4 regions of the Lysinibacillus sp. FSL K6-1151 genome follow, and region 4 is predicted to be linked to each of the others. Evidence: riboswitches for the same ligand, from Rfam matches in the RefSeq annotation. Region 4 holds a riboswitch; each other region holds the start of a gene.

Region 1 (3,481 bases), 1.2 Mb from region 4:
TTGTTCAATAGCACCCCCAACAATGTCTTTACAGTAGAATCTACTGTTTAGGCATACAATAACAGTTTGCTCATTTTCAATAGATTCTACTGTATAGGTTAATACTTTATACGTAGAAAGTAGGTATTTGTAATGAGCGGAAAATTAGCATTTGTATTATCCATGATTATTTTTGGAGCAGTTGGTGTTTTTGCCAAGTATATTCCGTTAACTTCAAGTGAAATTGCTTTTTGGATGAGTTTAATAGGTGCTTGTTTTTTAGTAGTGATTTTTATTTATAAAAAGGGGAATTTTTCGAAATTAGAGATTATAAAAAATAAGTGGAAATTAATACTTTCTAGTATCGCCTTGTGTGGGAACTGGATTTTTTTATTTCAGGCTTATAAAGCAACAACGATTGCCAATGCTGCATTGAGTTATTATTTTGCACCAGTACTCGTTATCTGCTTATCTCCAATTATTTTAAAAGAGAAGCTAGTTGGCAGAAAAATAATGTATGTCTGTGTGGCTCTTATCGGACTATATTTGATTGTCCAAAGTCAAGGCACTGGGGACAGTGAGCATTTTATAGGCATTGTCTACGGTCTTATCGCGGCATGCTTTTACACAGCGCTAACATTGACAAATAAATTTATATGCGGCTTAAAGGAACCAGAAAATACAATGATTCAACTTTCTTTAGCAGCATTTTTCCTTAGCTTCTATCTACTTGGAACTACAGGATTTCAGGTCATGAAAATCAGTTTTGAGTCAGTCCTATTCTTAATTACATTAGGCATTGTCCATGCAGGGGTTGGATTTTTATTGTTCTTTTTAGGCATGTCACAGTTAAAAGGACAAAGTATAGCCATTCTTAGCTATATTGATCCACTGACATCATTAGTAATTTCCACGATGATTATAGGTGAAAAAATGACGCTTCTACAAATAATAGGAGCGGTCCTATTATTAGGCTCAACATTGCTAAGCGAAATAGAAAAAGAATAGGTAACCGAAGAAATGGTACAAGGCGAGTATTCTAATATTGACAGAAAAAATACGCTGTCGTAGATTATAAATAGTTTAATAAAAGCATTAGGTGCCCAATAGGGAGAATAGGGAATAAAGTGAAAAACTTTAGCGGACCCGCCACTGTATAAGGGAGTGTCATCGTAAATGCCACTAGCGAATCGCTGGGAAGGCACGATGATATGTTGAGCTTGAGCCAGGAGACCTGCCTACTTGCTTCGGAAGTATATAGATGATGGAAAAGTCTGTAGTTTATTTGTCATGACAATAAACTACAGACTTTTTATTTTGTCTTCATGTAGAACGAGAGGAGAAACAATAATGCAATTATTACAAGACACGATTCAAAATATCCAAGAGGCTGATATGAATAGTATGGACCAAGCTAGAAAGCGAATTGATGCGCTTTGTAAGCCCCCAGGTAGCTTGGGGAAACTAGAATCACTTGCCGTACAGCTTTCAGGCATAACAGGACAATTATATCCAATGGTCGATAAAAAAGTGATGATTGTCTGTGCAGCAGATCATGGCGTTTGTGAGGAAGGCATAACAACGAATCCACAAGATGTTACGGTCTTTCAAACATTAAATTTTCCTAAGGGAGGTACAGGCGTTTGTGCGATTGCGGGCATTACCAATGCAAAGGTAGTAACAGTAGATGTTGGGGTAAAAGAAGATATTCCGCTTGATGCAGGTGTTATCATTCATAAAATTAAACATGGCACAGATAACATGGCACAGGGCCCTGCTATGTCAAGAGAAGAGGCTATTCAATCCATTGAAGTGGGGATTCATGTGGCAACAGATGAAATCACAAAAGGAGCCAACCTACTTGGAACAGGTGAAATGGGCATTGGTAATACAACGCCGAGCACTGCCATATTAGCTGCTTTGACTGGCTATGACCCTATTGAAATAACAGGGTTTGGCGCAGGAGTTGGTCAAGGAGGGATTGCTCATAAAGCAGCAGTAATTGAAAAAGCAATTACTCTCAACAACCCCAATCCTAACGATATCATTGATGTTCTAGCTAAAGTTGGAGGGCTAGAGATAGGGGCTATGGCTGGTATCATGCTGGCTGCCGCAAGTCACCGAAAACCTGTTATTATTGATGGTTTTATTTCGACTATTGCTGCGCTTATTGCTTATCAAATTGAACCGAAAGTAAAAGACTTTATCATACCTTCCCATGCTTCAGAGGAACCAGGGGCTAAAATTGCCGCATCATTACTTGGTGTAGAGCCAATGCTGCATATGAACATGCGATTAGGCGAAGGCTCTGGTGCTGCTCTAGCCTTTCCTCTTTTAGATGCCGCTTGTTCTATGATGAAAAATATGGTGACATTAGAAGAAGCCATGAATCTTTTGGCTAAATAGTTACTGAATAACAAATAAGCGCAAATAGTTAATGAACTCTTTGCGCTTATTCATTTTTTTATCAATTACAGTATCTATGCCCGATTCAACTTACGCAAAGGCAAACGCCACTTCATCATATAGGAAAGAATGCGTAATGCTGTAATCACTGCAAATAATACATAAAGGAAAATGTCTCCAGTCAAAACTTCAAATCCGATAACAAGCCCTGCGAGAGCAGCCCAAACACCATAGACTTCATCACGGAGAACTAGCGGCTTCCGTCTAGCTAATAAATCTCGCACAATACCACCACCTGAACCTGTTAAAACAGCAGCTACAACGACTGCGCTAATTGGCATATCTAGCTTCACTGCATAGAGTGCACCTTGAATAGCGAATGCGGATAAGCCAATGGCATCTGTGAAGTTGCCCCAACGATGCCAATGCTGAATCAGATGATGCGGGAAGATAAAAAATATCGTAATCGCAGCTAGTGCAATTTGAAACATCATATCCTGTCCCCATAAGGTTGTGACAGGCAGTCCGATGAGTAAATTTCGAATAGCTCCTCCACCAAAAGCAGTGACAATACCGAGTATATATACACCGAATAAATCGTATTCTTCTTCCATGGCAATGATTGCCCCAGAAATAGCAAAGGCAATTGTTCCAATAATACTAAAAACCTCCCAAGCCATCCCTTTCACCCCTTCTATCAATAAATGAACTTCTTTTTTAAAAGTTAAAAGACTTTTTTTGACGTAACAGAATCTATGAATTTAATAGCCAAAATCAGTCATTACATACGCTTCTTGAAGTAAGTCCGCACATTAGCTTAGCGTAAAATTCGCTTAGAAACAATAGGCAAGTTTTGCAGGGGTTCATACAAATTGATAAGATGTTATTGAAATAAAGAAAAACATTCGTCAAAAGCGTTGATATACCAGTAGTTATTTAGGGAATTCTAGAATGAGTGAAGTCAATTTAGAGAGTCGATAGATCTTACTGATTGAAATGCGGGACAATTGTGAAATGGAGAAGAAAAGAATGACGTTTACATCTAATTTATCAGCACAAACGCTATCCTTAGCGTCAAAAATAGAGGAGCAAGTTC
Region 2 (3,481 bases), 440 kb from region 4:
GCTATGCCTAGCCAATTTTTCTTGCTATAGGAGCCCATCTCTTGCCAGTAGACGGCTTCGCCACCCCGTGACTGCATGGCATTATTAAGCTCACGACTACGCTGAAACATTTCAGCAAATAGCGCCACAATAAGCATGGATACGGAGCGTAGCCATTGCATTGGAGAATGGTAGCCAAGACGCGCTTGCTGGGCAAGATGTATTCTGTACATGCTTTCTAAAAATATAAAAATAAAACGATAGGTTAGTTCAATAAGCTCAACCAATAAAGAGGGCAGTCGCCATTGTCGGAGCACATAGCAAATCCCTTGTACGGATGTGGTCAAAATTAAAAAGTATAAACAACTACTACTGCCAAGGACAATAAAGAACAATTGTTGGGCGGACAGGGCACTTGCTTTTCCGATGAAAATTGTCCAATTCATCCACGTAAAAGACCACAGATGGGCAGGTAATACATGAGTTGCTGGTGTGATTGACAGCAAGATGGATACAAGACTTGTTAGTAAGAAAAATCCAGGTAGCAATAATAACTTAACATAGTAGGTAAGCGGAATTTTTGCACCTAAAATGATAAAAGCACTCATTACAAAAAATGTAATGAGTGAAAGTCGTTCATCTCTCATGATGAGCGTTACGAGAAGTAGACCAATTGAAAATATCATTTTTTCTAGCGGATGAACGGACGCTAGCTTATTAAGATACGCATACTTATCAATGAGTAACATAACGGGTTAACCTTCTTTATGCTTGCCGCGCATATAGCCGATGAAGTAGCCAATAAAACCAGCTCCAATAGCTGCCTGTAGCACGAATAATAAGCTTTCAATTTCACCACTTGGTGGCTCCCATAAGCTTTCAAACCACGGTTCATATTCTGCATTGATTTCGCCAATGGCTGCTTCTGCCTCTCCATCAGCACCACCAAATTCTGCACCTTTTTGTATAAACAATGGGATGATAGCTAACAGCACAACAATCGCTATTAGTAATAAATTTCGTTTCATCTACTAATGTGCCTCCTTTGTTGAGAAAACACGCAACATTTTTAATTCGCTGACATTGTACTTTTTCAAGAAATTCATCACAATGACCGTTAAAATTCCTTCACTCACCGCTAACGGAATTTGAGTTAAGGCAAAAATACCTGCGAACTTTGTAAACGATGCCATAAAGCCGCCAACCTCTGAAGGGAAGGCTAATGCTAACTGTACAGAAGTCACAACATATGTACCTAAGTCACCAAGCATCGCAGCAAAAAAAACAGCTAGTGAAAATGACAACCCTATTTTTTGAGCCCCTTTAAAGACAAAGTAAGCAATAAATGGGCCTACAATCGCCATAGAGAAGGCGTTCGCTCCTAAAGTGGTAATCCCACCATGTGCTAATAATAAAGATTGGAATAATAAAACAATCGTTCCGATGACACTCATAGCTAGAGGTCCGAATAAAACCGTTCCAAGTCCAACACCAGTTGGGTGGGAGCAACTACCTGTAACCGAAGGGATTTTTAACGCCGACAGCACAAAAGCAAAGGCTCCTGAAAGACCTAAAAGCATTTTGGTTTCAGGGTTTTCTTCAATTGTTTTGCGAATGGAGCGCAATCCTAGAATAATAAATGGGATAGAGATGACCCACCAAAAAATAGCCCATTCGATTGGTAAAAAACCTTCCATGATATGCATAGCAAAGGCACGTTTTGGCACGAGTAAAAAGGCCAATAAAAAATAACTAAGTTTCCACCATGAAAATTTCAAAAGCTTTCCTCCTTACTAATAGATTTTTAGAATGTAGCGTGCGTAAATAAAAAAGCACTTCTCCGTTGTTGGAAAAGTGCATAGCTAAAAAAGCAAATAACATTCTCATCTGCTAAGCCGCACACCTATCCTCGTAGGCTGAAACGATCACATATTTTTCGGCAGGTCTCCTGGCTCTAGTTCAACACTTTATAGGTCTTCCCATCCGTTGGACAGTGACATGTTCTATAAAGCTCCCTAATACAGTGGCGGGACCGCGCCGGACTCAAACCGGCTTCCCTTTTAAGCAAAATGATAAGTATTTTACACCGAAAAAACATTAAGTTGTGAGATTTCACGACAAAGTGTAACATGATTTTCCATAAATATGCTATACTTTTTTTAAAAATATTTTCAATTGAAGGTCAATAGAGAAGATTCTGATAACTACTGAATTGTCATAAATAAGGAGATATTATAATTTTTATACCTGGTCTACACACAAAATTGATAAAATTGTCATAAATTTTTATAGAAATATTGAAATTTTAAAATAATGAGATATGATAGAGACAGTTTTCTATTCTATAAAGAAGATAATAAATTTCATATAAAACGTCGATAAGTGCTCGAATAACTCGAGATAATAGGGAAATTGGTGAAAATCCAATACAGCCCCCGCTACTGTAATAGCTGATGAAATCGCAAAGCCACTGGTGCAAACTTGGGAAGGTGCGATAGTAAAATGAAGCTTAAGTCAGGAAACCTGCTTATTTGATTGTGCATGCAAACTTTTCGGAGGGAGAAGTTGAAGCAAGAGCGAGTACCTGCATTTTATTTTATTCGTTTTTATTTGGCTTCTACAAAACCTTTACTCTTCGTAATTAGAGTAAAGGTTTTTCTTTTTCCAGAAAGCAAATGAGGGGAGACAGAAGATGACAACATGGAATTTAGAGGGGATGAAAACACATCTCTTTATTTGTAATGGTAGTAGCTGCATGAACAAAGGTGGGGAGGAAATTACCCTAGCTATTCGAGAAGAAATACAACAGCAAGCACTTGATCAAGAGATACATACAACAAGAACGCGCTGTAATGGACGATGCAAGGATGCTTGTGTGGTCATCGCCTATCCGCAAGGGAATTGGTATCGTGTACCATCAACAGAGCATGCTAGAACACTTGTACAAGATTTACATCATGAATCCTTATACAAAGAACATGTCTTTACACTTCGTGAAGGTACATTACAGCGTACAGCACAAACGACAGCCATTAAAGGGATCGAAAAGGTGAAAGAGGGGTAACAACATGGCGCAAAAAGGAAAAATTTTCGTAGTGGGCTTTGGACCTGGAGACTTTAAGCATATTACGACACGGGCGGTAGAGGCATTACAACAAAGTGATATGATCATAGGCTACAAAACCTACGTGGAGTTGATTCAAGATTTAGTCAGTGCGAAGTCGATTGTCAGTACTGGAATGACCGAAGAGGTGTCCCGTGCGCAGGAAGCGGTTCGCCAAGCAGAGGCTGGAAGCATTGTCTCAGTCATTTCAAGTGGTGATGCGGGTGTCTATGGTATGGCGGGATTAGTGTATGAGGTATTGATTGAGCTAGGCTGGACAGAAGCAACGGGGATTGAGGTAGAAATTGTCCCTGGTATTTCTGCCATCAATTCATGTGCTAGCTTACTTGGTGCCCCGATTATGCATGATGCCTGTACGATTAGTTTAAGTGACCATCT
Region 3 (3,481 bases), 1.7 Mb from region 4:
AATATTCAAGTCATGTAAAGCCGCAACTACTGTTAAATGTAAGGTTTGAATTAAGTCCATAAGCTGAAGTTGATGTTGGATATCTAAATGATTCGTTGGCTCATCTAATATAAGCACTTGTGCTTGCTGTGCTAGTGCTCGTGCAACCATTACACGTTTTTTCTCTCCACCTGAAAGGGAGCTAAAGCTTCGTTTTTCTAAATGAGCTATACCTGTTTGCTTCAAAGCATCTTTAACAATTTGAAAATCTTGCTCTTGATCTAGCTCTAACAGTTTTTTATGTGGCGTTCTCCCCATGCTAACTAAATCATGTACAGTGAAATCAAATAAAACAGGTGTATCTTGACTAACAACAGCTAAATTCTTCGCAATTGCTTTACTAGATTGCTTTAAAATATCATGCTCATTTAATAATACCGTCCCGCTTTCAGGTTTTAGAAGACGATACATATTTTTTAGCAATGTTGATTTGCCACTACCATTAGGGCCAATTAACCCAACAAACTGCTTTTTCTTTATTTGAATACTTACTTCATGTAGTATACGTTGATCGTTAATGGAGAATGATACTTGCTTTGCTTCTAATGTCATATAAGTTAATCTCCTTCACCGAAAGAATAATTATTGCGACGGAGTAGCCAAATGAAAAATGGACCTCCACAAAAGGCTGTAATAATACCAATTGGCATTTCCTGAGGAGCAATGATAATTCGAGCAAAGGCATCAGCCCACACTAAGAAAATCCCCCCTATTAAAGCACTAATCGGTATCACATATTTATAGTTAGATCCCACAATTAAACGTACTATATGAGGGATAATTAGACCTACAAAACCAATAGAGCCACTGACTGCCACCAGTACACCTGTTAACAGGGAGACAAGTAATATAAGCTGAATCCGAAATTGCTGAAGATTAACCCCTAACGTCACTGCCGCTTCTTCCCCAAGTAAAAGTAAATTTAAATTTCGATAGTGTAGCCAGAGAAGCCCAAATACGACGAAAAATATGGAAGCTGGAATGATAATATTATTCCATTTAGCTCCTGCTAGACTACCTAGCATCCAAAACATAACAGCTTTTAAAGCCCCCTCTTGCTTTGACATCATTAAAATAAAATTAGAAATGGCCGTTAAAATAAAGGAAACAGCCATACCTGCCAATAACAGACGAAAAATAGAAACCCGTCCCCCAACACGTGATAAGAAAAACACCAGTGCAATGGCAAGTAATGATCCTAAAAAGGCTGATATTGAAAGCGCGTAAATACCTAAAAATGAAAAGGCTCCTAAAATAATTACAGAAGTAGCTCCGACAGCTGCCCCTGAAGAAATTCCTAGAATATATGGGTCAGCAATGGAATTTCGTACAAGCGCCTGAATCGCTGCCCCCGCAATGGCTAACCCCGCTCCAACAATAGCAGCTAGCAAAACACGAGGTGCTCTTATTTGCCAGATGATGATTTCCTGTGAGCGACTCCAATCTTGCTCTATGGCATTTTGTATAAAGGGGATTTTAGAAAGAATAACTTTCCATACATACAATGGCGTAACTGATACAGAGCCGACCATGACAGCAAAGGTCATAGAAACAATTAATACGAAGAAAAGGATTAAGGAAAAAAATATAAACTTTTTATTCATCCGTTTTAAACTCCTACTGAATAGTGATGAATGAAGCAATAAAAAAAGGTATTCCATACGCAACTACGCATAGAAACACCCTAGAATAAACAAAGTCAGAAAAAATCCAGCTATTGTCCGTAATTGCTTGCATCCTCGTGGGCATTACAGGTATTACTAACTGGCAGGTCTCCTGGCTTCGATTCAACACCCTATAATTGCCTTCCCATTCTTCCACAGTGGCAAATAATATTATAGGACTCCTCGTTACAGTTGCGGGACAGCGCCGGACTTACACCGACTTCCCTTTTAAGTGACATTATAAAATGGCACACCAATAGTATTTGAATTTATAAAATTGTGACGATTCTATCATACATTTTTATAGATTGTTAGTCTACATGGAATTTTATTTCTAAGGAAGAACAATATATAAGCTGTATCTTCGCAGTTTTGAGCACAATAGCTATTTGCTCGTTATAAATTGGCTATCTATTACTTAATAGTTTTGGCATGGGAGGAAACTTCACCACATCTTAGCCATTTTTCCTATCACATACATCAATGACATTTCGCTCTCTTCATTCATGTCAAAAAGCAATTGACATCCATCATTTCTGCACATTTGTTTGCTACAGTAAGGGAAAATAGTGAGGAGGATATTACATGATATTTAAAAGAAAATGGTCTACTGGACTTCTAGCAGTAACGGCCTTCATTAGTTTAACAGCTTGTGCGGAGGAGCAAACGAAGCCTGTATCTACTTCCAATAACACTGCTGAAGAAATGGATCATTCTACGATGAACCACTCAAGCTCAGGTGAAGTACCATCCACATTAAAGAACGCGGATAATCCGAAGTTTTCTGTTGGAAGTAACGTGATTATTACGGATGGACATATGGACGGTATGAGAGGTGCCGAAGCAACAATAATAGGTGCCTATAACACAACTGCCTATGTTATTTCCTATGAGCCAACTTCCGGTGGAAAGCGTGTAGAAAATCATAAGTGGGTGATTCATGAAGAATTGATTGATCCAGAAGAAGCACCACTAGCCCCTGGCACAGAAGTAAAAACGGACGCAGCGCATATGGAAGGTATGGAAAATGCGACTGTCCGTATTGAGGAGGCTATCCAAACGACTGTTTATATGGTTGATTACACTTCGACCACAAATGGTGAAGCTGTTAAAAATCATAAATGGGTGACAGAAGAAGAATTAACCTCAAAATAATATGAACAACCTCTCCAGCATTTCTGGCAGAGGTTGTTTTCTAGCTTTTGTGTTGTAACGGTTTTCTATCAATTGACTTATGCCATTTATAGCCGATACCCCATACTGTTTGCAAGTAATCATCCGCAGGGAACCCACTTTTTCTTAATTTTTCTCGTAAATTACGCACATGAGAATCAATGGTACGATCTTCAATTGTCACATTATATCCCCAGACTGTGGTGATTAGATGTTCTCTAGAAAATACTTTATTTTGATGATCTAAAAATAAAACAAGCATGGAAAATTCCTTTGGTGTTAGAGGAATTGCCTCATGTTGAAAATATAATTCAAAGGATTCCTTATCTAAGCGAAGACCCTCAAAGCTAATAACCTTTTCCTCTATTTTCGATCTTCTTAATACCGCATATATACGTGCTAATAACTCTTCCTCATCGAAGGGTTTTAATATGTAGTCATCAGCACCGAGGTTTAAGCCTTTGACAATATCCGCATGCTCTCCTTTTGCAGTAAGCATAATGATGGGCACATCCCAAAACTTCCTAATTTCTTGGCACGCCTGCCACCCATCCATCTCTGGCATCATAACATCCAAAAGAATTAAATCTGCATGCCCATCTTCT
Region 4 (3,481 bases):
TTTTAAGTGGCTCTTTCCCTTCAGCAACACGCACGCGACTCAAATAATCAGCCACAGCTAATATGCCCCCTAAATTATCAGAAGGGTGTCCCCATTCAGCCGCAAGCCAAGTGTCGTTGTAATCCAGCCAACGAATCATACAACCGATATTAAAGGCACCTTTTACAGGATCAAGAACATAGGAAGTGCCTGGAACTCGTGTACCATTGGGAACGACTGTGCCTGGTACTACTGGGCCAAGAAGTTTCGTGCATTCAGGATATTGTAAGGCCAAAATGCCACACCCTAATGTATCTAATAATACATAGCGTGCCGTTTCGTATGCTTCTTCACTTGTAATAGTTGTATTGACTACGTAATCCGCAATATCTGTAAGTAATTGATCTGTCTTAGATATGTCATTTGTTTTAATCATCTATATCTTCCTTTCAAGGCATGAATTTGATATACTAGTATGCTGATAGGCATTGGTCAGAATGCCCATCAGCTCTATGGCGAGTTGTTAAAACTTGATTATACCGACAATTCTTCAAGGTTATGACGCTCGCCAATATAATGGACACGAGGTCTAAATAATCGGTTATTGTCATGCTGCTCAATGACGTGAGCACATAAGCCAATCGTTCGTGAGCCAAAAAAGATAGGTGTATAGATTTCAATTGGCAAGCCAAGCATGTAGTATACTGGTGCTGCATAATAATCTAAATTTGGGTACAAGCTCTTTTCTTGTGCCATCACCTTCTCACCAGCTTCACACATGTGATATAAGCGATCATCCCCTTGTGCCAAACATAATTTATGCAAAGCCTCTTTCATAATTTGTGCTCTTGGGTCCATCTTTTTCATATAAACACGGTGACCAAAGCCCATAATTTTTTCTTTATTTTGCAGTTTATTTTTCAGCAAGGCTTCAAAGCCTGCTACTGTTTTGGCTTCTAGAAGCATGTACATGACTGCCTCGTTGGCCCCTCCATGTAAATTTCCTTTCAATGATGCGACAGCTCCAGTTAAAGCACCGTACAAATCAGATTGTGTAGAGGCAATAACACGAGCTGTAAACGTCGAATTTGGCATCTCATGCTCACTATATAAAACGAGAGACTGATCAAAAATTTCCTCTTCTAACGCCGTTGGTTTTCTACCAGTAATCATGTAATAAAAATTGGCGCTATAGGAAAGCTGACTATCTGGCTCCACAACATCTTGTCCGTTTAAGACACGATAGCTATTGGCTACGATGTTAGGCATACCGCCTAAAAGTCTATAAGCTCGCGTCAAGTTCATTTCAGTAGAACGATCATTGATGTGCTGATCAAAGCCTGCTAAAACAGAAATTCCAGTTCTCAGTCCATCCATCGCATGTGTTTCATTAGGCAAGAGCTTGAAGATTTGGAAGATCTCTTGTGGAACCTGATAATGTGCTTTTAATTTGTCCTGTAAGTCAGCCTGTTGCTCGGCAGTAGGAATTTCGCCATGCAGTAGTAGGTAGACAATGTCTAAATACGAATATCTTTGTGATAATTCAATCAAGTCGTAGCCTCGAATAACAATTTGACTTCCTACAGTGTCTAAAAAAGATAATTTTGTTTCAGCAGCAATGACCCCATCAAGACCTGGTGAATAAGTTAACTCCATTCAATGACAGCCCCTTTGTTTAATTATTCTTGTAAGCGTTACCATTCCAACACGAAAGAACAACAAAAAAACAACTTCTACCCCTTTTTAGAAGTTGTTAATCTACAAAAGCATGACAGACCAAATAACAGTGAATTTACAGGAATTCACAAAAATCATGCAGTAGCTAACACCTCCCTATCCTCGTAGGTCAATTGATGCTTATTTTGTGGCAGGTCTCCTGACTTATAATCAACACTTCAATAACACCTTCCCATTTTGACAAACAAAACAGTGGCCTTGTTATCGAGCTCCTAAATACAGTTGCGGGACAGTGTTGGACTCTCACCAACTTCCCTTTTAATCAAATGGAATGAACCCCATTTGAACCACCAAAATTTAGCATATTCAATTTGTCTATTTACCTTAACATAGAGTTTTCAAAACAATCAATATAGGTAAAATTCAGAAAAGACTGATTATAAAAAGCTATTTTTCATTTTTGATTGACTATTCTGCATTTTTGAGCATTATTTTGTACAAAAAAAGATTGTTCATCTATACCAATAAATCCATTTTCAAGGGTTATAAGTAAAATAGAGGTCTTTATAATAAGAAAGGCGAATAGTTTTTTTATAATATAGAGGAGGAGCACATATGGGCTATATTTCAGAATTAAGGAAACACATCGGTAGTAGACCGATTATCAGTATCGGGGCGACAATTCTTGTAGTCAACGATGACAAGAAAATTCTCTTTCAACATCGTTCAGATACGTTGGATTGGGGATTACCTGGTGGCTCAATGGAACTGAATGAAACGCTAGAAGAAGCTGCTACCCGTGAACTTCATGAAGAAACAGGACTGGTAGCGAATGAATTGGACTTGATTGGTGTTTTTTCAGGGCCAAATTATTATTTTCAATATCCAAATGGGGATGAAATCTATACAGTTATTCATCTTTATAGTGCGAAAAATGTCAGTGGTGTATTAGAGATGAGGGATGGTGAGAGTTTGAATCTTACCTATTTCAGTAAAAATGAGCTACCAGATCATCTTGAGAAAAGAACAAAAACACTCTTAGACAATCTAGAGGACAAATTGTGGAATTTAGATAGTTCTTTTGCAAAGAATTCTCTTTAAATAACAAAGAGCATGCTTTTTATGAAAACATGCTCCCATCTTAACTATTAGGTTATTACAGTCTAATCTTAACCTCTGTACCGTCTTGTGCCTTGACATCTACTAGCACGAGCCCTTTGTAATTTTGTAGTTCCTTGATAATAGGCTTGAGCATTTCTTTGTCAATGAATGGAAAGGAAAAGTCGATTTTTTTTCTGTCGAAGTATGCCTTTGTCCATTTGTTGACACTTTGCTGAATCCATTTTGAAGTCAAAGTGGAAAGAACAATGGTTAGCACAGCATATGGAACAGGAACGGTAAAGCGAACGTCTTTTGCTTTCACTTTTACATGCATCATAAGTCGCCTCTACTCAATGAAAACTGAAACGGTATCTCCGTTTGCCGATTTTATGTCCACAATTTGTCCATCTAATTCATTTTCGATGGCTTCAAGAAGAAGATTGATATCGATATCTTTCACGTATTTTTCCGATTGCGGAATACTCGCAGCGATACTGTGTCCAGCCATTAACACAGCCTTGACAAGTTTTATAGGCAAATTCACAGTGACATTATCATTTTCAGTGGACACCACACGAACCTTTAACGTTTTATCTAAATACTTCGTTTTTTCCAGAAATTTATTACCTGACTCCTCTTTCTCTTGTAACACTTGAATCAGCTCTGACCCTTTATCAGCATCAATTTTTCCCTCTTGAATCATGGTTAACACTTTAGTAATTTC

Evidence for each region. Region 4 has a riboswitch for cobalamin ahead of mmgD (citrate synthase). Riboswitches for the same ligand answer to the same signal wherever they lie in the genome.
Region 1: linked by a shared signal. The riboswitch ahead of cobT (nicotinate-nucleotide--dimethylbenzimidazole phosphoribosyltransferase) and the one ahead of mmgD (citrate synthase) in region 4 are both predicted to bind cobalamin.
Region 2: linked by a shared signal. The riboswitch ahead of MHI04_RS13565 (energy-coupling factor ABC transporter permease) and the one ahead of mmgD (citrate synthase) in region 4 are both predicted to bind cobalamin.
Region 3: linked by a shared signal. The riboswitch ahead of MHI04_RS19750 (iron chelate uptake ABC transporter family permease subunit) and the one ahead of mmgD (citrate synthase) in region 4 are both predicted to bind cobalamin.

What each region holds. Positions count from the first base shown of each region.
Region 1 is NZ_CP152040.1:1,217,983-1,221,463, forward strand. It holds gene MHI04_RS05700 (DMT family transporter) at 133-987, shown strand; cobalamin riboswitch at 1,060-1,236, shown strand; gene cobT (nicotinate-nucleotide--dimethylbenzimidazole phosphoribosyltransferase) at 1,330-2,385, shown strand; gene MHI04_RS05710 (trimeric intracellular cation channel family protein) at 2,460-3,065, opposite strand; gene MHI04_RS05715 (methionine gamma-lyase family protein) at 3,415-3,481, shown strand, end outside.
Region 2 is NZ_CP152040.1:2,811,859-2,815,339, reverse strand. It holds gene cbiQ (cobalt ECF transporter T component CbiQ) at 1-728, opposite strand, end outside; gene MHI04_RS13570 (energy-coupling factor ABC transporter substrate-binding protein) at 735-1,007, opposite strand; gene MHI04_RS13565 (energy-coupling factor ABC transporter permease) at 1,011-1,757, opposite strand; cobalamin riboswitch at 1,900-2,085, opposite strand; cobalamin riboswitch at 2,343-2,525, shown strand; gene MHI04_RS13560 ((2Fe-2S) ferredoxin domain-containing protein) at 2,672-3,043, shown strand; gene cobJ (precorrin-3B C(17)-methyltransferase) at 3,048-3,481, shown strand, end outside.
Region 3 is NZ_CP152040.1:4,081,306-4,084,786, forward strand. It holds gene MHI04_RS19745 (heme ABC transporter ATP-binding protein) at 1-591, opposite strand, end outside; gene MHI04_RS19750 (iron chelate uptake ABC transporter family permease subunit) at 597-1,643, opposite strand; cobalamin riboswitch at 1,788-1,976, opposite strand; gene MHI04_RS19755 (YdhK family protein) at 2,289-2,858, shown strand; gene MHI04_RS19760 (response regulator transcription factor) at 2,899-3,481, opposite strand, start outside.
Region 4 is NZ_CP152040.1:2,374,062-2,377,542, reverse strand. It holds gene prpD (2-methylcitrate dehydratase) at 1-415, opposite strand, end outside; gene mmgD (citrate synthase) at 514-1,635, opposite strand; cobalamin riboswitch at 1,828-2,023, opposite strand; gene MHI04_RS11535 (NUDIX hydrolase) at 2,272-2,757, shown strand; gene MHI04_RS11530 (hypothetical protein) at 2,813-3,094, opposite strand; gene MHI04_RS11525 (hypothetical protein) at 3,104-3,481, opposite strand, start outside.